4 regions of the Micromonospora sp. CPM1 genome follow, and region 3 is predicted to be linked to each of the others. Evidence: riboswitches for the same ligand, from Rfam matches in the RefSeq annotation. Region 3 holds a riboswitch; each other region holds the start of a gene.

Region 1 (7,572 bases), on a different contig from region 3:
CCCTGGTCGGGCACCTGGGCGCGGTGGTGGACGCGGTCTCGCCCAGCCTGCTGCGCGCCTCCCGCCAGGGCGTCGACGACCTCGACGGCATCATCGACGTGCACATCGCGCAGACCGTCGAGACGCTGCTGGCCCGCTCCGCCGTGCTGGCCGAGCGGGTGGCGGCCGGGCGGTGCACGGTGGTGGGCATGTCGTACCGGCTCGCCGGCGGCGAGGTGCGGACCGTGGCGCAGTCCCCGGCCCCGCTGCCCGCTCCGGCGGCGCCCGCCGACCCGGCGCTGGCCGGCTGAGCCGTCGGGAAGACGAAAAGGGGCCGCCCGAGGGCGGCCCCTTTCACCGTGTCCGGGTCAGAGCAGCGACATGTGGACGTGGTCGGTGTGGTTCGACGGTCCGCTGTACGAACTCCAGCCGGTGGCCGGGAACCAGATCTGCCGGTTCCAGATGACGTAGTAGATGCCCAGCCGGTCGGCGTTGCGGATGAGGAACGCGGCGACCTCGTTGCCGTACCGGCGGGTGTCGTTGTTGTGCCAGGGCGCGAACCCGCTGTTCTGGAGCGACCAGTCGCACGCCTTGCCCTTGGGGTGCTCCCACGGCCCGCCGGGCCGGTAGCAGCCCACGAAGCGCTTGAAGCCCGCGCGGCGGACCTCCTTGTACGCGTGCAGCGTGCGCGGAGTGACGCAGCCCGACGTGGTCGGGTCGTCCTCGCTGCACGACTCGGCCTTCCAGCCGCCGTCGGCCGTGCGGCCGGGGGCGATCTTGGCGACCGGTGAGGTGGCGGAGACCAGGCCGCCGGTGAAGCCGAGACCGCCGACGAGCTTCAGCGCGCGCTCGGCCTGCACCTTCTCGCGCTCCATCGCGTTCTTCTGCTTCTCCTGCTCGCGCACCTCGGCGTCGAGCGCGATCTTGGCCTGCTCGGCGCGGGTCTTGACCGCGTTGATGGCGGCCAGGCGCTGCGCGTTGAGGAGGTTCAGCTCGTCCAGGGCGTTGACCCGGCGGACGAACGAGTCGGGCGAGTTGCTCTCCAGCAGCATCGCCATCGCGCCCATCCGGCCGGTCCGGTAGGACTGGGCGGCGAGCTGGTTGACCTGCGGGCTGAGCGCGTCGAGTTCGGCCTGTGCCGTCTTCACCTCGGCCGCCAGCCGCCGCTGGCGGTCCTGCGACTTGGCGAGCTTCGCCTTGGCCTGGAGGAAGTTCCGGTTGGCGGCGTCGATCGCCTCGGTGATGAGCGGCGGTTCGCCGTCCTCCTCGTGTCCCGAGGGGGTGCCGGGGGCCGCCGCGGTGGGGGCCGCGGTCGCCGGGGCCGGCCCGGCCAGCACGGCCAGCGAGGTCAGCACGGCCACCACGGGTGTCAGCCAGCGGCGCAGGGGTGCCGTCACAGTGTTCCCTTCCGTCGGCCGCCGACCGGGTTAGCTGACGGGTTCGGGACGGAAGTGGCCCCTACCGCTGTCGCGGATTCACCCCATGTACCTGGTTCCCCGGCTCGCCCGCGGGCGATTGGGCGGCGGCACCGCTGGCGCCGGTGCGCGCCTTCGGCGGTGACCGGCAGCGAGGTTACCTGACAGCACTCCTGAGGATCTACGTCCGGAAGCCGACCAATAGCGAGATTTCGCCGTGGCGCACCGTGACCAGCGTCGCGTTTGAAATCGATGGTCACGCTGCGGAGTGTCACCATGCGGCCTCCGTACTCTTCCCGCCGCCGAGCGCCTCCAGCGCGTCGTCCCGTCCGGCCGGCGGCCGGGCCGCGGGTGGCGCCGGTTCCGCGCCGCGCGAGCGCCGTCCGGCGGTGGTCACTACCGCGGCCAGTCCGGTCGTCAGCGGTACGGCGGCGATCAGGCCGAGCGTGGCCACCGCGCTGCGGACGATCTCCTGGGCGAGGAACTCGCTCGTGAGGATCTCGCTCACCGGGCGGGAGTCGGCGACCAGCAGGAGCAGCAGCGGCAGCGAGGCGCCCGCGTACGCCAGCACGATGGTGTTGACGGTGGACGCGATGTGGGCCCGGCCGACCCGGGTCGCGGCCCGGTAGAGCTGCCGCCGGGACAGCCCGGGGTTGGCGTGCGCCAGTTCGGTGACGGTGGCCGCCTGGGTGACCGTGACGTCGTCCAGGACGCCCAGCGAGCCGATGATGATGCCGGCCAGCAGCAGCCCGTGCAGGTCCACGTCGCCCTGGAACATGGACAGCGTGGTGGCGTCCTCGCTGCCGAATCCGGTCAGGTGGGTGGCGGACGTGGCGAGCAGGCCGAGCACGCCGGTGACCACCAGGCTGCCGAGCGTGCCGAGCACCGCCACCGACGTCTGGGCGGTGATGCCGTGGGTCAGGTAGAGCACCACGAACATGATCAACGCGGCGCCCACGATCGCCACCAGCAGCGGAGGCTGGCCGGCGCCGATGCCCGGCAGCACGAAGCCGAGCAGGATGGCGAAGCTGGCCACCAGGCCGCCGAGCGCGGCGAGACCGCGCCAGCGGCCGAACGCCACGATCGCGGCGGCGAAGAGCACCATCAGCCAGATCAGTGGCGTGCCGCGCTGGTGTTCGGCGATGTTGTAGGACTTCACCGCCGGGTCGGCCGGGTCGGTCAGCTCGACCAGGACGACCTCGTCGCCGACCGCGACCCGGGGTGCGCCCGGCCCGGCCGGGATCGGCGTCTCGACCTGCCGGCCCGCGTCCGGGCCCTGCTCGACGGTCACCGTCACCGTGCCGCAGGGGCCACCTGCGCCGTCCGGGGACTCCGGGGTCGGCGGGCAGGGTTCGGTGACCACCCGGGTCACGGTGCCGTGGTAGCGGGGGACGTCCGCGCCGCCGACCGGCTCCCGGTCCTGCCGGGGCCAGAGCACCAGCGCTGCGATCACGGTGATCACGAACAGCGGCACCACGACGGCGACGAGCAGCCGTCGTACGCCCGGCGGCGCGGCGGGTGCGGGGTGGGTGTGGTCGGCACCCATGGCGTCTCTCCCAACGGTCGCGGCGACGCCTGGTCCGCCGGACCGGTCTGGTCACCCGGCCGGCGTGGACGTGTCGACCACGTCCGGGTCGTCGCCCGGCCATGGTAGGCAACCCGGCCGGGCGCTTCCGGGCACCGTGACCGGTGACGCGCGCTCCGCGCGGATCAGCCCAGGCCGGCCCGGCGTCGCCGGTACTCGTCCTCGTCGATCTCGCCGCGGGCGTACCGCTCGTCCAGGATGCGCCGGGCCGTCGTCGGGCCCAGGTACTGCGGGCCGGTCCACCGCACGGCCGCCCAGACGAGCCCCGCCAGCACCGCGAGCACCAGCAGGGACCAGATCCACATCCAGCCCATCATCGGGCTCTGCCACATCATCGGGCCGCCCTCCGTCCGTCGCCGCGGGTCCGCCGGTCCGGCCTGCCCGCCACTTCGACGGTACGACCGGCACGACGCGTCGGCGCGGGTCGATGTGCCCCGCTCCGAGGGCCGGAGGTCCCGCTCAGCCGCGCTTCATCAGGCGGCCGACGGCGGCCATCATCTCGGTGGCCATCTCGTCGGCCCGGCCCTCGGCGGCGCCCTCGTGCATGCAGTGCCGGGCGTGGCCGTCGAGCAGGCCCAGGCCGACCTTGTCCAGCGCCGCCTGGATGGCCGAGATCTGGGTCAGCACGTCGATGCAGTATCGGTCGTCCTCGACCATCTTCTCGATGCCACGGACCTGGCCCTCGATCCGGCGGAGCCGGGCGAGGAGTTGGTCCTTGCTGGCGGTGTAGCCCCGGGTCGGGCTGGACGGCGCGGTCATGAAACCGAGGATAGCGTACCCCTCGGGGGTATGCTAACGTTCCGAACGTACCCCTGGGGGGTATCAGATCGGAGGGCGACATGGAGACCACCTACCAGGTGAGCGGCATGACCTGCGGGCACTGCGTCAACTCGGTGAGCACCGAGCTGAGCGCACTGCCCGGCGTCACCGACGTCCAGGTCGACCTGGCCAGCGGCCGGGTCACCGTCACCAGTCAGAACCCGCTGGACGCGGACGCGGTCCGCGCGGCGGTCGACGAGGCCGGCTACGACCTCGTCGGTGCGTGACGGGTCCGACGGACCCGTAGAAACCGAGGAGACACCATGAACACGGCGACGAAGCTCAGCGGCTTCGCCCTCGGCCTCGTGGCGGTGTTCGGCGCGGCGTACGGGATCGGCAACCTGGCCGATCCCGTCGCCCCGGCCGCCGAGACCCGCCACGACGACAGCGACAGCGACCACGGGGCCGGCGACACCGGCCACGGTGACGAGAGCGGCGCCTCCGCGCACCTGCCCGGCGGGCTGCTCGTCTCCGAACGCGGCTACACGTTCCAGCCCGCCACCGCCCCGGCCGGGCAGTTCGCCTTCCGGATCACCGGCCCGGACGGCGCGCCGGTCACCCGCTTCGAGGTGGCCCACGACAAGCGCATGCACCTGATCGTCGCCCGACGGGACCTGTCCGGGTTCCGGCACGTCCACCCGGAGATGACCGGCGACGGCACCTGGCGGGTCGCCTCGCCGCTCGGAGGCCCCGGCGTCTGGCGGGCCTTCGCCGACTTCACCCCCGAAGGCGGCGAGCCGCTGACCCTCGGCCTGGACGTCACGGTCCCCGGCGAGCTGACCGCCCGGCCGCTGCCGGCACCGGTGACCAGCACCACAGTCGACGGCTACACGGTCACGCTGACCGGAACGCCGGAGCCGGGCCGCACCAGCCGGCTCACGCTCTCCGTCAGCCGCGACGGGCGGCCGGTCACCGACCTTCAGCCCTACCTCGGCGCGTACGGGCACCTGGTGGCGCTGCGGCAGGGCGACCTGGCGTACCTGCACGTGCACCCAGAGGGGACGCCCGGCGACGGGCGCACCCCCGCCGGTCCGGCGATCACGTTCGCGGCCGAGGTGCCCTCCGCCGGGGCGTACCGTCTCTACCTGGACTTCCGGCACGGCGACGCGGTGCACACCGCCGAGTTCACCGTCCTGGCCGGCGACCGGACCGCGCCCGCGCCCGCCGCGCCGGCATCCACCACCGCACCGACCCCGGACGCCGGACACGGCACCCCGGGGCACGGGCACAGTTGAGCGCCGGAGGTGCCGCGATGACTGCCACGGGAAAGGCGCTGCCCACCGCGCCGAACCTGATCGAACTGGCGATCGGCGGGATGACCTGCGCGTCCTGCGCCGCCCGGATCGAGAAGAAGCTCAACCGGATGGACGGCGTCGAGGCGACCGTTAACTACGCCACCGAGAAGGCCACCGTCCGGTACGCCGACGACATCGCGCCGGCCGACCTGATCGCCACCGTCGAGAAGACCGGCTACACCGCTGTGGTGCCGCCTCCGCCCGAGCAGGCGGAGGCCGCCACGGCCGGGGAGCCGGTGGACGAGCTGCGCACCGCGCGTACCCGGCTCTGGGTCTCCGCCGTGCTCACCCTGCCGGTGATCGTGCTCGCCATGGTTCCGGCCTGGCAGTTCGACTACTGGCAGTGGGCCTCGCTCACGCTGGCCGCCCCGGTGGTGGTCTGGGGCGGGCTGCCGTTCCACCGCGCCGCGCTGGTCAACCTGCGGCACGGCGCCGCGACCATGGACACGCTCGTCTCGCTCGGCACGCTGGCCGCGTTCGGCTGGTCGCTCTGGGCCCTGTTCCTCGGCACCGCCGGCATGCCCGGGATGACGCACGCGTTCAGCTTCGCCATCACCCGCGGCGACGGCGCCGGCAACATCTACCTGGAGGCCGCCGCCGGGGTGACCGTGTTCATCCTGGCCGGGCGGTACTTCGAGGCCCGCTCCAAGCGCACCGCCGGTTCGGCGCTGCGCGCCCTGCTCGAACTCGGCGCCAAGGACGTGGCGGTGCTGCGCGACGGGCAGGAGACCCGGATCCCGGTCGGCCGGCTCGCGGTCGGTGACCGGTTCGTGGTCCGGCCCGGCGAGAAGGTCGCCACCGACGGCGTGGTCGAGGAGGGCACGTCGGCGGTCGACGCCAGCATGCTCACCGGCGAGTCGGTGCCGGTCGAGGTGGGGCCCGGCGACGCAGTGGTCGGCGCGACGGTGAACGCCGGCGGCCGGCTGGTGGTCCGGGCCACCCGGGTCGGCGGCGACACCCAGCTCGCCCAGATGGCGCGGCTGGTGGAGCAGGCGCAGACCGGCAAGGCGGCGGTGCAACGGCTCGCCGACCGGATCTCCGGCGTGTTCGTGCCGATCGTGATCGCGCTGGCCGCGGGCACGCTCGGCTGGTGGCTCGGCACCGGCTCCGGGCCGACCGCCGCGTTCACCGCCGCGGTGGCCGTACTGATCATCGCCTGCCCGTGTGCGCTCGGCCTGGCCACGCCGACCGCGCTGCTCGTCGGCACCGGGCGCGGCGCGCAGCTCGGTGTGCTGATCAAGGGGCCGGAGGTGCTGGAGTCCACCCGCCGGGTCGACACAGTGGTGCTGGACAAGACCGGCACCGTCACCACCGGCCGGATGGCGCTGGCCGAGGTGCTGCCGGCCGACGGAGAGGACGCCGCCGAGCTGCTCCGGGTGGCCGGCGCGCTGGAGGCCGCCTCCGAGCACCCGATCGCGCGGGCCGTCGCCGAGGCTGCGGCCGAGGCCGGGGCGCTGCCGCCGGTCGGCGAGTTCGCCAACGCCGAGGGGCTGGGCGTGACCGGCACCGTCGACGGCCGGACCGTGGTGGTCGGCCGGGCCCGGCTGCTGCGGGAGCGGGGTCTCGACGTACCCGAGGAGGTCGTGCGGGCCGCGACCGGCGCGGAGGCCGCCGGGCGCACGGCGATCCTGGCCGGCTGGGACGGGCGGGCCCGCGGTGTGCTCGCGGTGGCCGACGCGGTGAAGCCGACCAGCCGGGCGGCGGTCGCCCGGCTGCGTGAGCTGGGCCTGAAGCCGGTGCTGCTCACCGGCGACAACACCACTGTGGCGAAGGCGGTGGCGGCCGAGGTCGGCATCGACGAAGTGATCGCGGAGGTGCTGCCCGCCGACAAGGTCGACGTGGTCGAGCGGCTCCAGCGCGAGGGCCGGGTGGTCGCCATGGTCGGCGACGGGGTGAACGACGCCGCCGCGCTGGCCCGGGCCGACCTCGGGCTGGCCATGGGCACCGGCACCGACGCGGCCATCGAGGCCGCCGACCTGACGCTAGTCCGGGGCGACCTGATGGTCGCGGCGGATGCCATCCGGCTCTCCCGTCGGACGCTGGCGATCATCAAGGGCAACCTGTTCTGGGCGTTCGCCTACAACGTCGCGGCGCTGCCGCTGGCGGCGGCCGGGCTGCTCAACCCGATGCTCGCCGGGGCGGCGATGGCGTTCTCGTCGGTCTTCGTGGTGGGCAACAGCCTGCGGCTGCGGCGCTTTCGCCCGATCGGGTGAGGGGATTGAGCCGATGGCCGACGGGGTAACCAGTTGTCGACAGGCAACCGCATCAGTGGAGGTCATCATGGGTCTGGACGACAAGATCGACAACACGTCGCAGGACACCGCGGGCAAGGTCAAGGAGGGCATCGGCCGGGCGACCGACAACGAGCGCCTCGAGGCCGAGGGCCGCAACGACCAGGCCGGCGCCAAGCTCAAGCAGGCCGGCGAGAAGATCAAGGACGCCTTCAAGAGCTGAGTACGCGACGCACACACACCCACCG
Region 2 (7,572 bases), on a different contig from region 3:
GTCGGCGGATCGGCCGGGCCCGCCCGGCCGCAGGGTTGGCCGCGGCCCGCCCTGAAGGGGAAACTGGAACCCGGAGGTCCGGATTGGGTACGCCCAGGTGTGCCCAGTTCGCGAATTGCTCATCCCGGGGGGTGGCGACCGGGCCGTCGGAGGAATACGCTCGGTCGCGGCCCGCGTACTGATGAGGCGCCCGTCATGGGCGAGTGGAGGTGCTCGCGTGAGCCTGTCGATCGTGAAGTCGGTGCGGCCGGGTGGTGTCGTCCAGATCGCGCCCCGTGGGGAGATCGACGTCGACACCGCGTACGAGGTGCGGGAAGCGATCGCCGAAGTGCTCGCGAAGGGCCGCCCCTCGCGGATCGAGCTGAACATGCGGCTCGTCACGTTCATCGACTCGGTCGGCATCAGCGCCATGGTCGCGGGCTTCCAGACCTGCGAGGTCAGCGGCGTCAAGCTGGTGGTCACCGAGCCGAGCCGGTTCGTGCACCGGCAGCTCTGGGTGACCGGCCTGCTCGGCCTGTTCGGCGCGCCCGAGCCGTGGTTCGCCGACGACACCCCCGAGGTGCTGCCCGGCGCCTGAGCGCCGTTCACACCCCCTGCTGCCAGGGGACCTTCTACCCGTTGCCAGTCCGGCGTCGGTACGGGACGATCGTCGCGACGCACGACGGCGAGGGGGCCCGCTTGCAGAGCAGCGACAGCTTCAGCTACACCGTGCAGGCCCGGTGCACCCGGGCCGAGGCGGTGGCGCTACTGGGTGACCTGAGTCGCCAGGGTGAGCTGCATCCGCTGATCGTCCGGGTCCGGAAGCTGCCGGCCCGGCCGGGCGCGCTGGCCAGCTACGCGATCACCGACCGGCTGCAACTCGGCCCGCTGCACTTCCCGGTCACGTACCAGGCGGACGTGTTGATCGCCGGCGAGGACGAGGTCGTCACCGTGGCGCGTCAGCAGCCCGCGACGACGGTCCGCAACCACACGCGCCTGCGCGACGAGCCCGACGGCACGGTACGCATCGACGTGGAGATAACGCTCACCGCGCCGGCACCGCTGTTCGGGTACGCGTTCCGCCAGGCCCGGGCGGCTCACCTGGGCCTGGCGGCGCGTCTCGGAGCGACCCTGGAGGGCCGGCCGGCCTGATCCGGCCGCCCTCCAGGGCGCGCTCAGTACACCGACAGGTGCACGTGGTTGGTGTGGTCGCTGGACGGGTCGCCGTTGCCGCCGCTGTACGACTTCCACCCGCTGCTGGGCAGCCAGATCTGCTTGAACCAGATCACGTAGAGCACGGCGAGCGGGTCGGCGTTGCGCACGAAGTACGCGGCCAGGTTGTTGCCGTACGTCCGGTCGCCGCCGGTGGCCACGCCGCCGAAGCCGCTCTTCTGCGCGGCGAAGTCGCAGGCGCGCCCCTTCGGGTGCTCACCCGAGCCGCTGGGCCGGTGGCAGGAGACGTACCGGGTGAAGCCCGCCGCCTTGGCCTGTTGCAGCGCGTGCAGCGTGCGCGGGGTGATGCAGCCGTTCGCCGGGGTCGGGTCGTTGACGCTGCACGACTCCGACGGCCAGGAGCCGTCCGAGTTGCGCGGCGCGGGCTTCGCGTTCTTGCTGGAGGTGCCCTGGACGCTGCCACCGCCGCTGCTGCTGCGCGAGGCCCGGTCGTTCGCCACCTCGAGGGCGCGCTCGGCCTGCTCCTTGCGCTTGCCCATCACCGCCACCTGCTTGCGCTGCTCGCGGATCTCCCCGTCGAGCTGGGCGCGGGTGCGGGTGGCCTCGTCCCGGGTGGCGATCAGGTCGCGCAGCGTACGGTCCTCGTGCGCGGCGACCTGCTCCAGCGCGGCGGCCCGGTCCATGAAGCCCTCCGGGCTGCTGCTGCCGAGCAGCGCCCCGGCGGTGCCCAGGCGGCCGTTGCGGTACGCCACGGCGGCGATCTCGCCGACCTTGGCGTCCCGGACGGTCAGTTCGGCGCCGACCGTCTTGAGTTGTTCGTTGAGTTGCTTCTGCCGGTTCACCGACCGGTTGAGCGCGGCCTTCGCCTCCAGCCAGCCCTTGCTGGCCGCGTCGAGCTGGGCGCGCAGTTCGGGCGTGCCGCCCTCGTCGTCGCCGGGCGCGGCGGCGAGCAGGCCGGTCGCGGGCGCCGCCGAGGCGGGGGAGGCCGGAACGGTCGCGACGCCGAGGGTCAGCGTCGCGACGAGCAGGGCCGCCAACCGGGCGGCCGTCCGTCGTACAGGTGCCACTGGGGGCATTCACACGTCCTTCCGTCAGCGCCGACCGGGTTAGCTGACGGGTTCGGGACGGAAGATCCCTACCGCTGACGCGGATGCACCCCACGTACGTGGTTCCCCGGCTCGTCCCTGCGGACGATTAGGCGACGGCCGCCCCACCGGGGCCGGTGGCGCCCGCGGGTGCGGCCGCGACCGAGACTACCGGCGCTGCCCGGGCACGGCTCCGTGGAGCAGTGCCACTAGGCGGGGCAAAACCGGCATAAGACTACATTAGCCACAGCGATTTAAGTGTGTCCTAATCACCACTCGGTCTGTCCGCACACTCCGGCCGACGCTCCGGGTTCGACCTGCAACGTGGCGTGATCGATGGAGAAGTCCTCGTGCAGGGCGGCCCGCGCGGCGGCCAGCACGCCGGCCGGGTCCACGCCCGGGTCGGTGGTCAGGTGCGCCGAGGCCACCTCCATGCCCGAGGTGAGCGTCCAGACGTGCAGGTCGTGCACCTCGGCCACGCCGGGCACGGCGGCCAGCCGGTCGTGCACGGCGGTCACCTGGAGGTGTTCCGGCGCGGCCTGCACCAGGATGCGCAGCGCGGCCCGGCCGAGCCGCCAGGTGCGCGGCAGGATGAACAGGCCGATCCCGACGGCGACCAGCGGGTCCGCCCACCACCAGTCGGTCACCGCGATGACCAGCGCGGCGGCGATCACGCCGAGCGAGCCGAGCAGGTCGCCGAGCACCTCCAGGTACGCCCCGCGCAGGTTGATGCTCTCCTTCGACCCGGCGCGCAGCAGCGCGAACGCGACGATGTTGGCGAGCAGGCCGAGCACCGCCACCACCAGCATCGGGCCGGCCAGCACCTCCGGCGGCTCGCCGAAGCGGCGTACCGCCTCGACCAGGACGTAGATGGCGACGGCGCCGAGCAGCACGGCGTTGGCGAGGGCGGCGAGCACCTCCAGCCGGTAGAGCCCGAACGTGCGCTGCGGGTCGGTGCCGGCTCGGCGGGTGGCGGTGATCGCCGCGAGGGCCATGCCGATGCCGAGCACGTCGGTGAACATGTGCCCGGCGTCGGAGAGCAGCGCCAGCGAGCCGGTGGTGAAGGCGGCCACCGCCTCGACCACCATCAGGGCGGCGAGCAGCGCGAACGCGGCCCAGAGGCGGCCCCGGTGGCGGTGTGCCGCGTTGGCCACCGCGCCGCTGTGGTCATGACCTGCGCCCACGCCAACACCCTCCCTGCCGCGTACCGGCCCGGCCCAATGTATGTTCACATCGCTATGTATGCAAGTGAACTGTGGGTGGCGGCGGGGCCGGTCACCCCACCGGGTCGAGCGTGGTGAGGCGCTGGGTCGCCCGGGACAGCGCCACGTAGAGCGTGCGGACGCCCGAGCCGGGATCGGCCCGGATCTCACCCGGTGCCACCAGCACCACGCCGTCGTACTCCATGCCCTTGGCCTGGAGGCTGGTCACCACCTGGAGGCGGCCCGCGCCGAGCCCGCCCAGCCAGCCCGCCACCTCGTCCCGGCGCGGCACCGGCGTGATCACGCCGACGGTGCCCTCCACCTGCGCGAGCAGCGCCTCGGCCGCCTCGACGGTGGCCGCCGGAAGGTCGGCGGCGGGCACCGTGCGCTCGACCGGCGGCACGCCGGTGGACCGGACCGCGTCGGGCAGCGGCAGGTCCGGGTAGAGGCGGCGGATCTCCGCCGCCGCCACCGCGAAGATCTCCGCCGAGTTGCGGTAGTTGGTGGTCAGCTCGTAGCGGTGCCGCTTGCGCCGGCCCAGCGCCTGGTCACGGGCCCGGTCCAGCTCCTGCGGGTCGCCGGTCCAGGCGGTCTGCGCCGGGTCGCCGACCACGGTCCAGGACGCCAGCCGCCCCCGCCGGCCGACCATCCGCCACTGCATCGGCGAGACGTCCTGCGACTCGTCCACCACCACGTGCGCGTAGTCGCGGTAGTCGTCCGGACGCTCCCGCGCCGCCGCGCGGGCGGCACGCTGCCGGTCGGCGTACGTGCTCAGCTCGCGCACGCCACCGGCGAGCTGGTACGGGTCGCGCTTGGGCCGGGCCCGCTGCACCGGCTTGCCGAGCAGCGCGTCCAGCTCGTCCAGCAGCGCGATGTCGGCCACCGTCAGCCCCTCGGTCGCGAGGCTCCGGTACGCGTCGCCGAGCAACCGGATCTCCGCCGAGGACAGGATCCCCCCGGCGTAGCGGCGCAGCCGGTCCGGGCGGGCCAGCCAGTCCAGCACGTGCCGCGGGTGCAGCCGGGGCCACCACGCCTTGAGGAACTCGCGGAACTCCGGCCGCTCGATGATCTCGTCCTCGAACGCGGGCTGCTCCGGCAGCCGGCCCACCCGCAGCGTGCGGGCCTGCGCGTAGAGCGCGGCGAGCACCGCGTCGAACGCCGCCCGGCGCACCTCGTTGCGGCGCGCGCCCCGGGCCAGCGTCCGGTCCCGGATCGCGTCCAGCGCGGGGCGTTCCAGGCGTAGCAGCTCGCCCCGGTAGAGCAGGCGCAGCTCGGCGGGGGAGTCCGGCACCGCGTCCCGTACCGCGCGTTCCAGCACCCGGCGCATCCGCAGCGACCCCTTCACCGCCGCCACGTCCGGCGGGTCGGTCCGGGACGCGGACAGGCCGGGGAACAGCGAGCCGAGCGAGTGCAGCGTGGCGGTCTCCTCGCCCAGCGAGGGCAGCACCGAGGCGATGTACTCGACGAACACGCCGGACGGGCCGACCACCAGGATGCCGCCGCCGGCGTACCGGGCCCGGTCGGAGTAGAGCAGGTACGCGGCCCGGTGCAGCGCCACCGCCGTCTTGCCGGTGCCCGGGCCGCCGGAGACGATCGTGACGCCGTTGCCGGGGGAGCGGATCGCCTCGTCCTGCTCGCGCTGGATGGTGGCGACGATGTCCCGCATGCCCCGGCCGGTGGCCCGGGACAGCGTGGCCAGCAGCGCCCCGTCACCGACCACCGCCATGTCCGGCGGCGCGGCCTCCGGGTCCAGCAGGTCGTCCTCGATCCGGGTGACCTTCTCCGAGGCGGACTGGATCGTGCGCCGGCGCACCACGCCGCGCGGCTCGGCGGGCGTGGCCTGGTAGAACGCGGCGGCGGCGGGCGCCCGCCAGTCCACCACCAGCGTCTCCGCGTCCACGCCCCGCACACCGAGGCGGCCGACGTGCAGCACCTGCCCGGTCCGCAGGTCCAGCCGGCCGAACACCAGCCCCTCGTGCTCGGCGTCCAGCACGTGCCGGCGCTGGGCGGCGTGGAAGACCATCGCGTCCCGCTCGACCAGCGCGCCGAAGTTGCCGACCCGGGCCAGCCGGTAGCCCTCCCGCTCGGCCTCGGCCGCGGACCGGCGCAGTTCGGCCAGCCGGGCGTACACCCGGTCGAGGTGGCGCTGCTCGGCGGCGATCTCCCGGTCCAGCGTGGTCTGGTCGGTCAACGCGGATGCTCCTGTGTTCGGAGGGCACGACGGGCTGAATGAGGGTACGGGCCGCCGGCAACCGGCACGTCGGGGCATGCCGCGCACGTGGCGTACGTCGGTGTCGCCCGGAGGCGGGGGATGCTCAGAGGCGGGTCGCGGGGCGCGCCGCCAGCACCCGGTCCAGCACGCCGGAGAGGGCGGCGTTCACCGCGTCGGGGCGCTCCATCATGAGCATGTGCCCGGCGCCCGGGCAGACGGTCAGCTCCGTGGTGGGCAGCGCCGCCGCGATCGACTCGGCGCAGGGCGGCGGGGTGAGCCGGTCCCGGTCCCCGACCAGCGCGGCGGCCGGCAGACCGCCGAGCGCGGCGAGCGTCTCCAGCCGGTGCTGGGCGCCGATCGAGGCGCGGAAACCGCCGATCGAGCGCAGCGTGGCCCGGGCCACCGCCGAGGTGACCAGCCGGATGTCCGCCGGGTCGCAGCGGTCGCCGAACAGCATCCAGCGGATGCTCGGGCGCAGCGCGCGCAGCAGCGCGTGCGGGGGCCGCCAGCCGCCGCAGCGGGCCAGCACCCCGGCGCCGGTGGTCTCGGCCAGGCGGATCAGCCGGGTGATCCGGGGGGAGAGACCGTACGCGGTGTGCGTGTGCCCCTCGGCGGTGGTGGAGACGAAGACCAGGCCGGCGGTACGCGCGGCGAACCGGTCGGGGTGGCGGTGGGCGTACTCCATCACGGTCATGCCGCCCATCGAGTGCCCGACCAGGACGACCGGACCGGACGGGACGATCTCGTCGACCACCGCCGCGAGGTCGTCACCGAGCTGGGCGAGGGTGGCGTCGCGCAGCGCCAGGCAGCTCGACCGGCCGTGCCCGCGCGCGTCGTAGGTGACCACCCGGACCCGGCCGCCGAAGCGCTCCCGCAGCTCCGCGACCTGGCGGTGCCAGCTGCGCCCGTCCAGCGTCCAGCCGTGCAGCAGGACGGCGGTGACCTCGGCGTCGACCGGCCCGGTGACGCTGACGTGCAGGCGTACGTCGTCGGGGAGCCGCAGTTCCAGGTCCGGCATCGTCCACCTCCCGGGCCCACCGGTGTGTGTCCACCGGATGACCCGGCGGTGACACCGGCGTTACCCGCCATGAGACCACGGCAACCGGCCCGGAGAGAAGATTCCGGTCCGGCCCCACGGCGTCGGATCGGTGACCAGGCTGGGAGGCATGTCGTCCACCGCCCGCACTCCCCGCGCCGCGCTGGCCGAGCTGCTCGCCGGCAACCGGCGCTTCGTCAGCGGGCAGCCGGTGCACGGGCACGACGTCACCGCCGCCGCGGCGGTGGCCTCCGGCGACCAGCAGCCGTACGCGGTGGTGCTGGGCTGCATCGACTCCCGCGTGCCGTTGGAAGCGATCTTCGACCAGACGTTCGGTTCGATCTGCGTGATCCGCACCGGCGGGCACGTGCTGGACCGGGCCGTGCGGGGCTCGATCGAGTACGTGGTGGAGCAGCTCGGCGTACGCCTGGTGATGGTGCTGGGCCACGAGCGGTGCGGCGCGGTCGGCTCGACGGTCGAGGCGCTGCGCACCGGGCGCCGCCCCGGCGGGGACCTGGCGTACGTGGTGGACCGGATCGCCCCGGCGGTGACCGACGTCGGGGTGGACGACCCGGACGCGCACCCGCTGGCGATCCGCCGCCACGTCCGGCGCACCGTGGCCGCGTTGCGCGCCGACGACCGCCTGGCCGGGCCGGTGGAGGCCGGCGAGCTGGCGGTGGAGGGCGCGCTCTACGACCTGGCCACGGGCGAGGTCACGCTGCTGCCGCGGGAGGAGACGCGAAACCGCCCGCCGGGGTGATCCCGGCGGGCGGTCGCGGTGGTGCGGGTGAGGGTGCTCAGCCCTCGAAGACGCCGGCCTCGACCAGGCGCTTCTCGGTGGCGTCCCAGCCGTGGTCCGGGTAGGACGCGGCCAGGCCGTTGATC
Region 3 (6,704 bases):
ATCTGTCGATGAGATGTAACGTCTGCCCCACGTTTCCGAACCGGCGTGACACACCCCCTGGCACGCCGTCAGAAAGAGGTGGGCCCATGGGACTCCGTCCCAACCTGCTGACCCGGCGTACCGCCGGTGTCGCGACGTCGACCCTCGCGCTGCTGCTCAGCACCGCCGCCGTCGGCGTCGTCCCCGCTGCTTCGGCCTTCTCGGCCGCCCCGGCCGGCGTCTGCGCCGAGCCGGCCGACGCCCACGCCGACGAGCACGCGAACGCTCGCGTCGCGAAGGGTGGCAACGCCAAGCTGGACCCCAACCACCTGACCGCCAAGCAGGTCCGTGACCGTGAGGCCGACCTCGCCGCGGCGCAGCGCGAGCGGGCCAACTTCCGGACCGGCGCCGTCGCGCCGCTGGCCACCGTGACGATCCCGGTCGTCGTGCACGTCATCCAGGAGAACAGCACCCGGGCCGGTGGCAACATCACCGACTCGATGATCAACCAGCAGATCAGCGTGCTGAACCAGTCGTACGCGGGCTCGACCGGCGGTGCCGCCACCGCGTTCGGGTTCCAGCTCACGAAGATCAACCGGGTGACCAACCCGTCGTGGTACCCGATCGTGCAGGGCTCCTCCGCCGAGCGCTCGATGAAGACCTCGCTGCGTGAGGGCGGCAAGAACACGCTGAACATCTACCTCGGCGAGCTGAGCGACAGCCTGCTGGGCTGGGCCACGTTCCCGAAGCGGACGCTGGACAAGATGGACGGCGTGGTCGTGCTCAACGAGTCGCTGCCCGGCGGCACCGCGACCAACTACAACCAGGGTGACACCGGCACCCACGAGGTCGGCCACTGGCTGAACCTGTACCACACCTTCCAGGGCGGCTGCTCCGGCTCGGGCGACAGCGTCTCCGACACCCCGGCCGAGGCGTCCCCGGCGTACCAGTGCCCGACCGGGCGGGACACCTGCTCGACCGCGGGCAAGGACCCGATCACCAACTTCATGGACTACACGTACGACTCCTGCATGTACCAGTTCACCGCCGGCCAGGCGAGCCGCATGCTCACCGCGTGGAACGCCTACCGCGCGGCCTGACCCTCGCACCACGTACCGGTGCCGGCCCTGTCCTCGGACGGGGCCGGCACCGTTTCGTTCCGGGTCGGTTCAGGCGGCCGGGCGGCGGGTGTCGAAGCCGTGCCGGCCGCGCCGGGCCTCCGCGCCCACCGGCTCCCGCCGGGCGGGTTCGGCTCCACGCGGGTCGAGCCAGACCCGCACCTGCGGCGGGGCAGCGCCGGGCTGGGCCACCGGGTCGCGCCGGGTCAGCATCGCCGCCTCGACCGTGAACTCGAACAGCCGCCAGTCGCCCTGCGGCGACGCGCGGGCGATCCGGGCCAGCCGGGCCACGGTGGCCGGGTCGGTCACCGGCCGGGCGCGGCCCGCGACGTACGCCTCGTCGTCGCTCTCCTCCGGCGGGAACGAGTGCAGCGCGTAGCGGCCGTCGCGTTCGAGGTCGCGGCGCTTCGGCGAGTCGATGACGAAGCACCAGAGGCCGTCGTCGGTGATCACCGGTGAGACGGGATGGACCCGGGGGCCGCCGTCGGCGCGGACCGTGGCGAGGTAGCCGAAGCCCGGCCCGTACTGCTGCATCAGGAGGCGGATCTCGTCGGCGAGGCGGGGCTCGTCGGCGGCGAATTCGGACCAGGAAGCCATGTGGACACTCTATCGAACACGTGTACGAAGATGTAGTGCGACACGCTGGTCACCCGTACCGGTCGCTATGGTGTTCCGATGCTGCTCTCCGACCGCGACCTGGTCTCCGAGATCAAGGCCGGCACGCTCGCGCTGGAGCCCTTCGAGCCCACGCTGGTGCAGCCGTCGAGCATCGACGTACGCCTGGACCGGCTGTTCCGGGTCTTCAACAACCACCTCTACACGCACATCGACCCGTCGATCCAGCAGGACGACCTGACCTCGATGGTGGAGGTGCCGGAGGGGCAGCCGTTCGTGCTGCACCCGGGCGAGTTCGTGCTCGCGTCCACGCTTGAGGTGATCTCGCTGGGTGACCAACTCGCCGGGCGGCTGGAGGGCAAGTCGAGCCTGGGGCGGCTGGGGTTGCTGACCCACTCGACGGCCGGCTTCATCGACCCGGGGTTCTCCGGCCACGTCACGCTGGAGCTGTCGAACGTGGCGAACCTGCCGATCACGCTCTGGCCGGGCATGAAGATCGGCCAGCTCTGCATCTTCCGGCTCTCCTCGCCGGCCGAGCACCCGTACGGCTCGGCCGTCTACGGTTCGCGCTACCAGGGGCAGCGCGGCCCGACGCCGAGCCGGTCCTGGCAGAGCTGGCGCACCTGGCCGACCCGCTGACGCCGCGCCCGGGGCGCCGCGCCCGGGGCCCCGCGCCCGGGGCCCCGCCGTCACCGGCGGAGCTCCGGAGCACGACCTCAGCCGGGACGGCCGTAGCTGTTGATGTCGCCGTCGTCGACCCGCTTCATGGTGATGGGCTTGCCGGACTGGGAGGCGTGCACCACCCAGCCGTCGCCCACGTACATCGCCACGTGGTGCAGGTCGCTGTAGTAGAAGACGAGGTCACCGGCGCGCAGTTCGGCCCGGCTGATCCGCTTCGTCACGCCGTGCTGCTGGCGTGCGCTGTGCGGCAGTGAGACGCCGCCCTTGGCCCAGGCCGCCATGGTGAGGCCCGAGCAGTCGAAGTGGTCCGGTCCGGCCGCGCCCCAGACGTAGATCTTGCCGATCTGGGCGCAGGCGAACTTGACCGCCGCACCGGCCGGGCCGCCGGGGTAGCCGGCCGGGCACGGCGCCGGGCGCAGCGGGCCGCCGCCACCCTTGCCGTACACCTTGAGCCGCAGCTTCTCCAGCTTGGCGATCTCGGCGTCGATCTGCTTCTTCTTCGCCGCGAGCTGGGCCTCGGTACGCGCCAGGCCGGCGATCATCTCGTCCAGCGGCTTCTTCTTCGCCGCCAGTTCGTCGCGCAGCGCGGCGACGGAGCGCACCTGTTCGTGCTGGCGGTGCGCGAAGCGGTCGAGCAGTTCCAGGCCGTTCACCAGGTCACCGGGCGAACGGCTGCCCAGCAGCGCGTTCACGGTGGAGAGGTTGTCGCCCTTGTAGGCGTCGGCGGCGAGCCCGCCGACCTGGCCGAGTGCGGCGTCCACCCGGGCCTGGAGGGGTGCGATCTGCCGGCCGAGCGCGTCGGCCTGCTTGCGCCGCGCGGCGAGCTGCCCGCGTACGACGTTGACCTGTTCGATGACCGGTTCGAGCTTGTTCCAGTCGCGGTCGATCTGGGCCTCGATCTCGGCGACCGAGGGTTCGGCGTGTGCCGCCGTGGCGCCGCCGGTCAGGACGACGGCGGTGCCGACCAGTGCGGCGAGGGCGGTGGTGAAGCGGGACCAGCGGGAACGCGGCGCGACGAAGGACCGGTCGACCGACCGGTTCGACGACGGCCGCGGGGCATGGAGTGCCACCGGGCGTCCGTACTCCTTCTTCCGTACCGCCTACCGGGTTAGCTGACGGATTCGGGCGGGAAGGGAGCCGCCCTACCGCATCGCTGCGGATTCACCCCAGGTACCTGGTTCCCCGGCTCGCCCGGAGGCGACTCGGCGGTGTCGGACCGTCACCGACCGGGTTGGACGGTGAGACGTGCGGCCGACGATTCACCAGAGTAGGGACCACCGTTATCGATCCGCAACTTCCAGCGCCGTGACACTCCGTACGCGATCCGGTGCCGCACCCCGCGCGGAGGTGAAATTTTCTTTCAAGGCTGATTACCCACTGGAAAGGTATTGACCCTCACGGGTGTGCGGAGTGAGGGTGGAAACGCAGTGACCCCCATCCCTGTCCAGGAGGTTCGATGCACCTCTCCGCCCCGCCGTCGGGCAGACGGATACTGCTCGCCGCCGCAGTGGCGACAGCCACCGCGCTGGCGACGACCGGCCCGGTGACCGCCGCGCCGGACACGTCCGCGCCCGCGAGCGACCGGCAACAACAATACGCCGCCGCCGCGGCCGAGTACGGCGTGCCGCAGAACGTGCTGCTCGGCGTCTCCTATCTGGAGTCCCGCTGGGACACGCACACCGGGCAGCCCAGCACCAGCGGCGGCTACGGCCCGATGCACCTGACCGACGCCACGCACATCCTCGCCATGCCGGGCAGCGCCCACGTCGACGAGGACGAGGACCCGCGCGGCGACGACGCCCGCCCGCTCAAGCTCGACCCGGCCACGGCCGCCACGCCGAAGCGGGAGACCCCGCTGCCGCCCGCCTCGCTCCAGACGCTCGATGCGGCCGCCGCGCTGACCGGGCTCGACGCGGGGACGCTGCGGACCGACCCGGCCGCGAACATCCGCGGTGGCGCGGCGCTGCTGGCGTCGTACCAGAAGGCCCTGGGTGGGCCGGTCGGTGCCGGCACCGACCCGGCGGCCTGGTACGCCGCGGTGGCCCGGTACTCCGGCGCGGACACCTCCGACGCCGCGGCGGCCTTCGCCGACGAGGTGTACGACCAGCTCGGCCAGGGCGCCAGCCGGACGACCGACGACGGCCACCGAGTCACGCTCGCCGCCACCGCCGCGCAGCCGGACCGTTCCCGCCTGGCCCGGCTCGGCCTGCGCAACGCCGAACGGCCGGACGGGCTGGAGTGCCCGGTCCGGCTTGCGTGCGAGTGGATCCCCGCGCCGTACGAGCAGCTCAGCGACGACCCGGGCGACTACGGCAACCACGACCTGGGCGACCGGCCGAAGCAGCAGAAGATCGAGTACATCGTCATCCACGACACCGAGGGCTACTTCGTCCCGAGCGTCGACCTGGTGAAACGGGCCGACTACCTGGGCTGGCACTACACGCTGCGCTCGGTGGACGGCTACATCGCCCAGCACATCAAGACCAAGGACGTGGGCTGGCACGCCGGCAACTGGTACGTCAACGCGAAGTCCATCGGCCTGGAGCACGAGGGCTTCGCCGGTCAGGGCACCTGGTACACCGAGGCGATGTACCGCACCTCCGCCAAGCTGGTGCGACACCTGGCGCTGAAGCTCGGCATCCCGATGGACCGCCAGCACATCATCGGCCACGACAACGTGCCCGGCATCACCGCCGCCAACGTGGGCGGCATGCACTGGGACCCGGGACCGTACTGGGACTGGTCGCACTACTTCGACCTGATGAAGGCGCCGTTCCGCGGCACCGGCACGCCCCGGACCGGCCTGGTCACCATCGACCCGGACTTCGCCACCAACCGGCCCGCGTTCACCGGCTGCAACCAGCAGCCGCCCGGCGTCCCGACGCCCCGGCCGCCGGCCGAGCCGTGCCCGTCGCGCGGTTCCTCGGCCGTGATCCTGCGGACCGCGCCGAGCCCGGACGCCCCGCTCGTCAACGACCTCGGGCTGCGCCCGGACGGCACGCCGGACACCATGTACATCTCCGACCACGGCGCCCGCGCCTCGGCCGGCCAGACGTACGCCCTCGCCGGCCGCCAGGGGGACTGGACGGCGATCTGGTACCTCGGCCAGAAGGCGTGGTTCCTCAACCCGGCCTCCGCGCCGACGGCCAAGTGGGCCACCGGCTTCGTGGTGACGCCGCGGCCCGGCAAGGCCACCATCCCTGTGTACGGGCGGGCCTACCCGGAGCAGGCCGCCTACCCGGACACCATCCCGTACCAGGCCATCTCGCCGCTGCAGTACACGTTCGCCGCCGGCCAACGGTACGCGGTCGGCGGGGTGCTGCCCGGCGAGTACTACCGGGCGGTCTCGTTCGACGGTTCCGCACCGGGTGACCGGACCGTGGTCCGCGGCGAGAACCGCTACGTGCAGGTCCAGTTCGGTCACCGGATCATGTTCGTGAACCTGGACGACGTGCTGATCCTGCCGTCCCCGGTCGGCGCGCCGCGCTGACCCGTCACCGCACACGAGAAGGCCCCCGGTCCGTGCGGACCGGGGGCCTTCCCGCTGTCAGGGGTTGCGGGTCAGCTGACCCGGACGAAGCCGGCGAGCGGCTGGGTGTTGATGCTCGACACCTGGACCGGTTTGCCGGTACGTGGCGCGTGCACCATCACCCCGTTGCCGAGATAGAGCCCGACGTGATGCAGGTCGGAGCCGAAGAACACCAGGTCACCGGGGCGGGCCTCGGAGCGGGAGACCCTGCGGCCCTCGTTCCACTGGGCACCGGTGAAGTGGGTCAACGAGATGCCGGCCGCCTTGTACGCGTACTGGGTGAGACCGGAGCAGTCGAACGAGTTCGGGCCGGTGGCGCCCCACACGTACGGGTCACCGACCTGGGCGCACGCCGTCTTGATGGCGGTCCGCGCGGCGCTGCTCACCACGCCGTCGATCTTGGGGCAGCCCGCCGGGCGGATCGAGGTCACCGGGAGCATGGCGGTCAGCCGCTTGATCTCCGAGTCGATCTGCTTCTTCTTCGCCGCGAGGTCGTTCTGCTGCTTGATCTCCAGCGCGATCAGCGCGTCGAGCTTCTCCTTCTGCCTGTTGTACTCGTCGCGCACCTTGAGCACACCGGCGATCTGGCGGCGCTGGTCGTCGGCGATCCGGTCCAGCATGACCAGCTGCTCGGCCAGCGCGCCCGGCTTGCTGTTCACCAGCAGCGCGCCCAGCTCCTGCGACGGGCCCTGGATGTAGTACCGGGCCGCGATGTCGCCGACCTTGTTCATGGCGAGCGTGGAGGCCAGCTCCAGCGGCACCATCTTGTCCTTCAGCGCCTT
Region 4 (7,572 bases), on a different contig from region 3:
CCGAGCGTCCAGTTGTTCTGCCGCATGGTCATCTCGTTCAGTGCGGCCCGCGCCCGGCCCGGCGTGACCGAACCCTGTTTGACCTGTTCCAGCAGGTCGCGCACCTGGGCCAGCTCCTGGCGCAGGTGGTCGTGCACGTCCACCAGGTGCTGTCCGGCGGCCTGTCCCCGAGGCGGGTAGACGTGTCCGGCCGGTGGCGGCGGGGCGCTCGGGCGGGTGGACTCGTCCCAGGGGCGGCGCGCGCTCAGGCGTACCCCCGGGTCGGGGGTGGGAGTGACGCCGAGCGTGCTCGGGCCGCCGGCGGCGGTCTGCTCGTCGGAGGCCGCGCGGTCGTCGCCGCCGGCGGGCGCGGCGCGCTCGGCGGCGACCAGCTCCCGCACGGCGGGCGCGACCTCCTGGCCGAAGATCTGGATCGCGCGCGGCTCGTCGCTGCCGAGGACGAACGTGGTGATGCCGTGCTCCAGCGTGAGCCCGGCCAGTTCCTCCACCCACTGCTCCGGCGGCCCGGCCAGGAAACCGGCCGACGAGCGGGCGAACGTGCCGGTCACGTTGAGCATGCGGCGGATCGCGGCCGGGTCGCGCCCGGCGGCCCGGGCGCCCTCGTCGACGAGCGCGTTCAGGGCGGGCAACTCGTCGGGGCCCTTCGGCAGGTACGACAGGGACGGCAGCCAGCCGTCCGCGGCGCGGCCCACCAGGCGCAGCATGCGCGGCTTGTACGCGCCGACCCAGATGCCCACCGGGTGTGCCGGCGCCGGCCCGCGCTTGGCGCCGACCACCCGGTAGTGCTCGCCGTCGACGCGGATCATGCCGCGCCGGTCGGTGTCCCAGACCTCGCGGATCACCCGGATCGCCTCGTCCAGGGCCTCGACGGCGGCGCCGGGGGACAGGCGCCGCCCGCCGGCCGCCTCGATCGCGTCCCAGAACGCGCCCGCGCCGAGCCCCAGCTCGACCCGGCCGCCGGTGAGCAGGTCCAGGCTGGCGATGCTGCGGGCCAGCACCACCGGCTGGCGCAGCGGCAGGTTGAGTACGTTGCCGGCCAGGCGGATGCGCTCGGTGGCGGCGCCCACGTAGGACATCAGCGTCCAGGTGTCCAGGAAGCCCGGCTGGTACGGGTGGTCCTGGAACGTGACCAGGTCCAGCCCGACCTGCTCGCAGAGCCGGGCGAGCGCCACCACCTGGTCGGGCTGCCCGGCGGCGGGGGTGAGGAAGCCGCCGAAGGTCAGCTCGTGTCCGTGATCGGTCATCCGTCCCGCCCTCCCGTGATCTTGCCTGGCCCTGCCACCGTAGCGCCGCCGCCGGTAGCCCGGCCGGGTGAAGAGCATCACAAGAAGTGGACGATCGTCGCAAAACGCTCCTAGCGTCGGTTTCGTCCGCAGACGCGGACACCGCGGGCCGGAAACGCCAAATCCCGCCGCCGTCCCCGGTAACCGAACCTCGCGCGGGAGCGGGGGAACCACACGTTCCACGGTGCATCGTCACCTCGGGGTGAAGCCGCCACCGGCGGCCGGGCTCCTCGGCCCGAACCCGACAGCTCACCTCGTCGGCGTGGAGGAATCCACATGGCAACTGAATACTCAGCCCGAAGCCGCCGTACCGCTCTCGGGGCGGTTCTGGCCGGCGCCGCCGTCGGCGCCGCGACCCTGTTCGGCGCGGCCGCTCCGGCCAGCGCGGGCGTCAACTGGGACGCGGTCGCGCGCTGCGAGTCAGGCGGCAACTGGAAGATCAACACCGGCAACGGCTACTACGGCGGGCTTCAGTTCTCCCGCGCCACCTGGAACGGCTACGGCGGGCAGAGGTACGCCGCCCGAGCCGACCTGGCCAGCCGGTCCGAGCAGATCGCCGTCGCGGAGAAGGTGCTGCGCGGGCAGGGCATCGGCGCGTGGCCGGTCTGCGGCAGGAAGGGCGGCTCGGCGAACGCCGGGTCGGCCGCGGCCGGCGAGCGGGCCACCACGAAGGCCACTCTGCGCAAGGCCGCCCCGGAGCGGGCGGCCACGCGCAAGGCCGCGCCGCAGCGGCCCGCGACGAAGGCCGCGCTGCAGCCCGCGACCGGTGCCGGGACGTACGTGGTCCGGCGCGGGGACACGCTGTCGGAGATCGCCGTGGCGCAGCGCGTCGACGGCGGCTGGCGTGCCCTGCACGAGCGCAACCGGGCAGTGGTCGGCGACGACCCGGGCCTGATCTTCCCCGGTCAGCGGCTGCGCCTGCGCTGACAGCGGTCCGGAGAACGCCCGGCCGGTCCGTCCGGCCGGGCGTTCATCCGTCCGCGACACGCCGCGCCGCCGGTGTCCGGCCTGCTCGCGGCGCCGGGGCGCGGCCCGCGACAGCCGGTGACCGCGATTCGTCGGAGCCGGTTGCTAGGGTCACGGTGCTCGGCTAAGACGTGAAGAAAGCGCGGAAATGACCAACGACCCGTTCTCGGCGGCCGCGAGCCTCGACGAGCTGCTGACCCGCACGCAGCAGGCGCTCACCGCGATGCGCTCCCGGGCCTCGGCGCACGCCGACGGCGAGCCGGGTGACCTGCTCCGCGCCGAGGGCACGGCCGCCGGCGGGCGGGTCCGCGCGGTCGCCGTCCAGGGTGGCCGGCTGGATTCCGTGACGGTCGACCCGGAGCTTGCCGGCGAGCCCCTCGACGTCCTCTGCGGACACCTCGTCACCGCCGCCAACGCCGCGTTGTCCGAGCTGGACGCCCAGGTCAGCGCGTCGGCGCGGGCCGACGCCGACGCGCTCGCCGCCCGGCTCGGCACCATGGGCGACCAGGCCGAGCTGTTCGGCCGCGCGATGCACGAGGCGGCCGCGCGGATCCACCGCGACCGCGGCACCCCGTCCCGGGCCGGGCGCCCGGCCTGACCCGACGGCCGGCGTGGCGCCGCGACCCCGCGACGCCCGGCACGGCCCGGCCCGGCACGACGAGGCTCTGGCGCGACGAGGCGGCCGGCCGCCGGGAGGACGACGACCGGCCGCGCTACGCCACGGTCAGCTCAGGGTGACCGCGGTGTCGTCGACGACGAAGGACGTCTGCAACGAGCTGTCCTCCACGCCGCTGAACGAGATGGTCGCCGTGGTGCCCGCGAGCGACGAGATGTCGAAGGACCGCTGCACGTAGCCGGTGGCCTTGTTCAGGTTGGAGTACGTGGCCAGCGTGGTGCTGCCCGCCTTGACGGTGAGCTTGTCGTACGCGGTGCTGGTGGTCGACTCCGCGCTGTCGACGTGCAGCCAGAAGCTCAACGTCGCCCGGCATCCGGCCGGGATCGTCACCGACTGGCTGAGCGTGTCGGTGTGCGACGAGCCGTACCCGTCCAGCCACCCCTTGTACGAGCCGCCGTGCGCGGCCTGGCCGCTGTCGGTGGTGATGACGCCGGACGAGGCGCTCCAGCTCACGTTGCCCGACTCGAAGCCGGGGTTGGCGAGCTTGTTGCCGGAGCAGCCGCCCGAGGGCGGGGTGGTCGTGGTGCTCGGCGTGGGCGTCGGGGTGCCACCGGCACAGGTCGGCTCGCCCGACTGGGCCGGCACGCTGACCGCGGTCCACGCCGCCTTCACCGCGTTGAACTCCGCGCAGCCGCTCGGGTAGAGGTTCTTCGCCGCCTGCAACGTCCACACGCGGTACTTCAGGTAGGACGAGGACGACGTCTTCAGAAGCATCGCGTTGTACATGATCTTCATGGCCTTCTGGATGCCCAGGCCGGTCACGCTGCTGCCGTTGCAGGTGGAGCTGGAGGGCTGCCCGTTGGTCGGGCTGCTGCCGTTGGCTAGCAGGTAGAACCAGTGGTTGCCCGGGCCGGCCGCGGCGTGCACCTCGGTCGACGGGATGCTGCTGGAGTAGCAGTTCGGGTCGCCGAGCGCCGACGGGTTGTACATGTTGCGGATCGGGCCGGAGCCGACCAGGTTGATCTTCTCGCCGACCAGGAAGTCCGGCGCGTCGTAGCTGGACGGCTCGTTGGCGAACCACTCGGTGGCCGCGCCGAACGTGTCAGCCACGAACTCCTGCGTGCCGCCGCCGGAGATGCCGCCGGGGGTGTTGTCGTCGATGCCGTGGCCGATCTCGTGCGCCACCACGTCCAGCGAGCTGATCCACTGACCGGCGGTGTTCTTGCCGATCTGCACCTGGCTGCCGTCGTAGTAGGCGTTCTGGTCGTTGAGGCCCACCCGGATCGGCCAGTAGCCGCCGTTGCCGTTGGCGCCGTTGCGGCCCAGCCACTGGGAGAGCATCTTGTGCTCGGTCTGCGCGGAGAACAACGCGTCCACGCAGCCGGTCTCCTTGTTGGTGGCGGTGCCGTTGCCCCAGACGTCGTCGGAGCCGCTGAACGTGGTGTTGTTCGCCGCGTCCTGGCAGCTCAGGTTCGTGACCGTCGGGTCCTTCATGGTGTACGTCGAGCCCGACTGGGTGGTGTTGAGCGTCAGCGGGCTGGGCCCGTTCCAGGCGCCGGTGCCGGTGCCGCGCACCACGTGCTCCTGCTTGCGCAGGACCGCGCCGGTGCGGGCGTCGACGTCGACGGTGAGCCGGCTGGGGCCGTCCGCGCCGGTGCCGCGTACCGTGGTCTCCCAGGCCAGCGCCGGTGCGGCGCCGAGCGTGTAGACCACGAGCGTGGTGCCCTCGACCGCGTTCACGGTCGTGAGCTGGGCGCGCGCCGTCTTCGCGGCGGCGTCCCGGGTCAGCGCGGGCGTGGTGGCGAGCGCGCCGATGGGCCGCTGCTGGGCGACCGAGGCGTACTTCAGGTTGCCGGCCGCGTCCGTGGCGAGCACGAAGTCGCCGCCGACCACCGGCAGGCCCTTGTAGGTGCGCTCGTAGGGCACGTACTGGGTGCCCTCGGAGGAGATGACCGGCTTCTGGACGAACGCGTCGTCGGAGCCGGCCTGCAGGTAGGCGGGACGGTTCGCGACCAGGGCACGGGCCGAGTCGGCGGCGGTCGCGCGGGCCTGGGCCGGGTCCGGGGCGGCGGGCCCGGGTGGCGCGGCCTGCACGGCCGCGGCGGTGCCGGCAGCGAGGATGCCGGCCGCGGCCGCGCCGGTGAGCGCGGCGAAGCGAGGTGAGAGTTTCACGGGGGTTTGCTCCTGTTCTACAGGCGCGCCGCACGGAGCCCGGTGGGGACGGGCGGCGCGGTGGTGCGAGGCAGGGTGACGGCCGGTCACCGGAGCTGCCGGCGTGGCTCCGGGTCGACAGATCGACCGTCGTGAGTCGCCGGGGGTCGGCGGCTCGCTGGTGCACAATCACACGCCGCCCGAGCCCGGAGCAATGGGTGACCTGGGCAACGGCTGACAGTCGGGCGTGTCGCCGCGCGCGTCGATTCAGGCAGCCATGATCTTCAATAGGCCCTGATCAGGGCGAATATCGCTGACTGTGGATGGGCGGGCGTGCAAATTGCGGACGTTGCCGCTGTATGCGAATGGCGCGCATAGACGCGAGGCCGCCGTGCGCGCGGCCGGGCGGCGGCCGATCCGCCGCCCGGCCGGGTCAGCGCGGGCCGCGGGTACGCGTCGGCGACACGGTGGGCAGCGGTGGAAGCGACGGCGTCAGCGTCGGCCGCGACGTCGGCCGACCGGTCGGGCCCGGGCTCGGGCTCGACGAGGAAGGGCTCGGGCTCGGCGACTCCGAGGGCGTCGGCGCGGCGGTGGTCGGCGGCGGTGGCACCGACCGGGTCGGCTCCGGGGTCTCGCCGGGGAACGCCGGCTCACCGAAGCGGTACTTGCCCGGGTCGAGCTTCATGGCCGCGGTGGCCCGGTTCATGAACTGCCGCCAGATCGGCGCGGCGCCGGTCGAGCCGTAGACCTCGTAGCTGCCGCCCTTCGTCCGCAGCGGCTTGCCGTCGGTGGTGCCCAGCCAGACGGCCGAGGCGAGCGCGCCGGTCCAGCCGACCATCCAGGTGTGCACGTTCTGCGTGGTGCTCTTCCCCGCCTGCCACGTGCCGGTCTTGCCGGCGGAGTCCCAGCCGTTGCCCAGCTCGGCGGCCCGCACCCGGCGCAGCGTCCAGTCGAGCTGGTCGATCGCCTCCCGGTCCAGGCCCAGGTCCGTCGTCCGCAGCTGCTCGGTCCACACCTCCTCGTCGTCCTTGGTCACCGACCGGACGAAGTGCGCGTCGGCGCGCTTGCCGCCGGCCGCGAACGTCGCCATCCCGTTCGCGTGGTCCTGCACGGTGATCCCGTACTGCCCGATCCCGACCTCGGTGGAGAACCGCTTCGCCACCTCGTCGGCGGGATCACTGCGCAGGTCGACGCGCTGCGGCCGGGGATTGCCGCGGACCGTCTCCCACATCGACTCCACGCCCGCCTGCCGGGCCATCTCGATCACCTTGTCGGTGCCGAGCTTCTCCGTCAGCTCGAAGTAGGTCACGTTCAGCGAGGCGACTGTGGCCTCCCAGAGCGCGCAGTCCGGCTGGCAGGGCGCGCGCTCGGCGTTGCGGATCGGCCCGGCCGCGCTCCCCCTGGTGCGCCCCGAGGCGGGGAACTCCTTGGTGTCCGGCGAGTCGAACCGCTGCTTCACCGAGATCCCGTCGCGCACGGCCGCCGCCAGGTCGTACACCTTGAACGACGACCCCGGCGGATGCTGGCCGAACCCGCGGGTCTCGCCGTTCTCGTCGTAGTACCAGCCGGCGTAGTCCGCGCCCGAGCCCTTGTCGCCGCCGTAGTAGCCGAGCACCCGGCCGGTGCCCGGCTCCACCGCCACCAGCGCCGCCTGCCAGTTGCGCGGCTGGCCGCGTACCGCCTGCGGCGCGGTGTCGCGGCGGATGTCCGCCGCCGCCTCGGCCGCGTCCTGCACGCGCTTGTCGACGGTGGTGACGATCCGGTAGCCGCCGTCGCGGATCACCTCGTCGGGCTTGCCGCGGAACGGGTCGGTATCGCGCAGCTCGGCGAGCACGTGGTTGACCACCAGGCCGGTCGGCCGGTCCAGGTCGGACCGGCCCGCGTCCTTGTCGATCGGCCGGACCGTGTCCGGGTACGCGAGGTCGGCCGCCTGCTGCGGCGTCAGGTAGCCGAGCTTGACCATGCCGTCGCGGATGTAGTTCCACCTGTCGATCGAGTTCTGCCGGGCCAGGGCGTTGCGGCGCGGGTCGTAGCCGGGCGAGCCCTCGGGGTCGGCCGGGTCCGCCTCCGGCTGCTTCACCATCGCGCAGAGCACCATCGCCTCGGCCGGCGTGAGCTGCCGCGCGGCGGGTGCGTCCCGGCGCACCGTCCTGCCGAAGTACGTCTGCGCGGCCGCCTCGATGCCGTACGCGCCCCGCCCGAACGGCACGGTGTTCAGATAGAAGCCGAGGATCTCCTCCTTCGAGTACGCGTCGTCGAGCTTCCACGCGATCACCGCCTCGCGCAGCTTGCGGGAGTAGGTGACCCCGCGCAGGTCGGCGGCGATGCGCGCGTACTGCTGGGTGAGGGTGGACGCGCCCTGCCGCTGCCCGCCGCTCACGTTGGCCCAGGCCGCCCGCAGCACACCCTTGAAGTCGATGCCCTGGTTCGTCCAGAACGTACGGTCCTCGGCCGCCACGATCGCCTGCTTCGCCGAGTCGTTCATCTGGTCGTACGGCACGATGGTGCGGTTCTGCGCGCCCAGCTTCGCCATCGGTGTGCGCCCGTCGGCGTAGT

The links. Region 3 has a riboswitch for cyclic di-AMP ahead of M8C11_RS18585 (NlpC/P60 family protein). Riboswitches for the same ligand answer to the same signal wherever they lie in the genome.
Region 1: it holds a riboswitch for cyclic di-AMP, as region 3 does, so the genes downstream of both, M8C11_RS14775 (hypothetical protein) here and M8C11_RS18585 (NlpC/P60 family protein) in region 3, are expected to answer to the same signal.
Region 2: it holds a riboswitch for cyclic di-AMP, as region 3 does, so the genes downstream of both, M8C11_RS21620 (hypothetical protein) here and M8C11_RS18585 (NlpC/P60 family protein) in region 3, are expected to answer to the same signal.
Region 4: it holds a riboswitch for cyclic di-AMP, as region 3 does, so the genes downstream of both, M8C11_RS08025 (transglycosylase family protein) here and M8C11_RS18585 (NlpC/P60 family protein) in region 3, are expected to answer to the same signal.

Annotation. Positions count from the first base shown of each region.
Region 1 covers NZ_JAMHIU010000010.1:163,218-170,789, forward strand. The annotation lists gene M8C11_RS14770 (carbonic anhydrase) at 1-290, shown strand, start outside; gene M8C11_RS14775 (hypothetical protein) at 348-1,376, opposite strand; cyclic di-AMP (ydaO/yuaA leader) riboswitch at 1,380-1,511, opposite strand; gene M8C11_RS14780 (YibE/F family protein) at 1,666-2,940, opposite strand; gene M8C11_RS14785 (SHOCT domain-containing protein) at 3,105-3,314, opposite strand; gene M8C11_RS14790 (metal-sensitive transcriptional regulator) at 3,439-3,738, opposite strand; gene M8C11_RS14795 (heavy-metal-associated domain-containing protein) at 3,819-4,025, shown strand; gene M8C11_RS14800 (DUF748 domain-containing protein) at 4,062-5,033, shown strand; gene M8C11_RS14805 (cation-translocating P-type ATPase) at 5,051-7,306, shown strand; gene M8C11_RS14810 (CsbD family protein) at 7,374-7,547, shown strand.
Region 2 covers NZ_JAMHIU010000018.1:25,985-33,556, reverse strand. The annotation lists gene M8C11_RS21630 (STAS domain-containing protein) at 218-577, shown strand; gene M8C11_RS21625 (SRPBCC family protein) at 679-1,131, shown strand; gene M8C11_RS21620 (hypothetical protein) at 1,155-2,228, opposite strand; cyclic di-AMP (ydaO/yuaA leader) riboswitch at 2,233-2,363, opposite strand; gene M8C11_RS21615 (cation diffusion facilitator family transporter) at 2,507-3,421, opposite strand; gene M8C11_RS21610 (AAA family ATPase) at 3,513-5,630, opposite strand; gene M8C11_RS21605 (alpha/beta fold hydrolase) at 5,755-6,669, opposite strand; gene M8C11_RS21600 (carbonic anhydrase) at 6,818-7,447, shown strand; gene M8C11_RS21595 (hypothetical protein) at 7,485-7,572, opposite strand, start outside.
Region 3 covers NZ_JAMHIU010000014.1:86,020-92,723, reverse strand. The annotation lists gene M8C11_RS18600 (zinc metalloprotease) at 87-1,079, shown strand; gene M8C11_RS18595 (pyridoxamine 5'-phosphate oxidase family protein) at 1,149-1,694, opposite strand; gene dcd (dCTP deaminase) at 1,773-2,351, shown strand; gene M8C11_RS18585 (NlpC/P60 family protein) at 2,429-3,463, opposite strand; cyclic di-AMP (ydaO/yuaA leader) riboswitch at 3,477-3,611, opposite strand; gene M8C11_RS18580 (N-acetylmuramoyl-L-alanine amidase) at 3,850-5,883, shown strand; gene M8C11_RS18575 (C40 family peptidase) at 5,955-6,704, opposite strand, start outside.
Region 4 covers NZ_JAMHIU010000005.1:85,677-93,248, reverse strand. The annotation lists gene M8C11_RS08030 (LLM class flavin-dependent oxidoreductase) at 1-1,244, opposite strand, end outside; cyclic di-AMP (ydaO/yuaA leader) riboswitch at 1,416-1,561, shown strand; gene M8C11_RS08025 (transglycosylase family protein) at 1,560-2,210, shown strand; gene M8C11_RS08020 (YbaB/EbfC family nucleoid-associated protein) at 2,398-2,847, shown strand; gene M8C11_RS08015 (M4 family metallopeptidase) at 2,974-5,037, opposite strand; gene M8C11_RS08010 (transglycosylase domain-containing protein) at 5,450-7,572, opposite strand, start outside.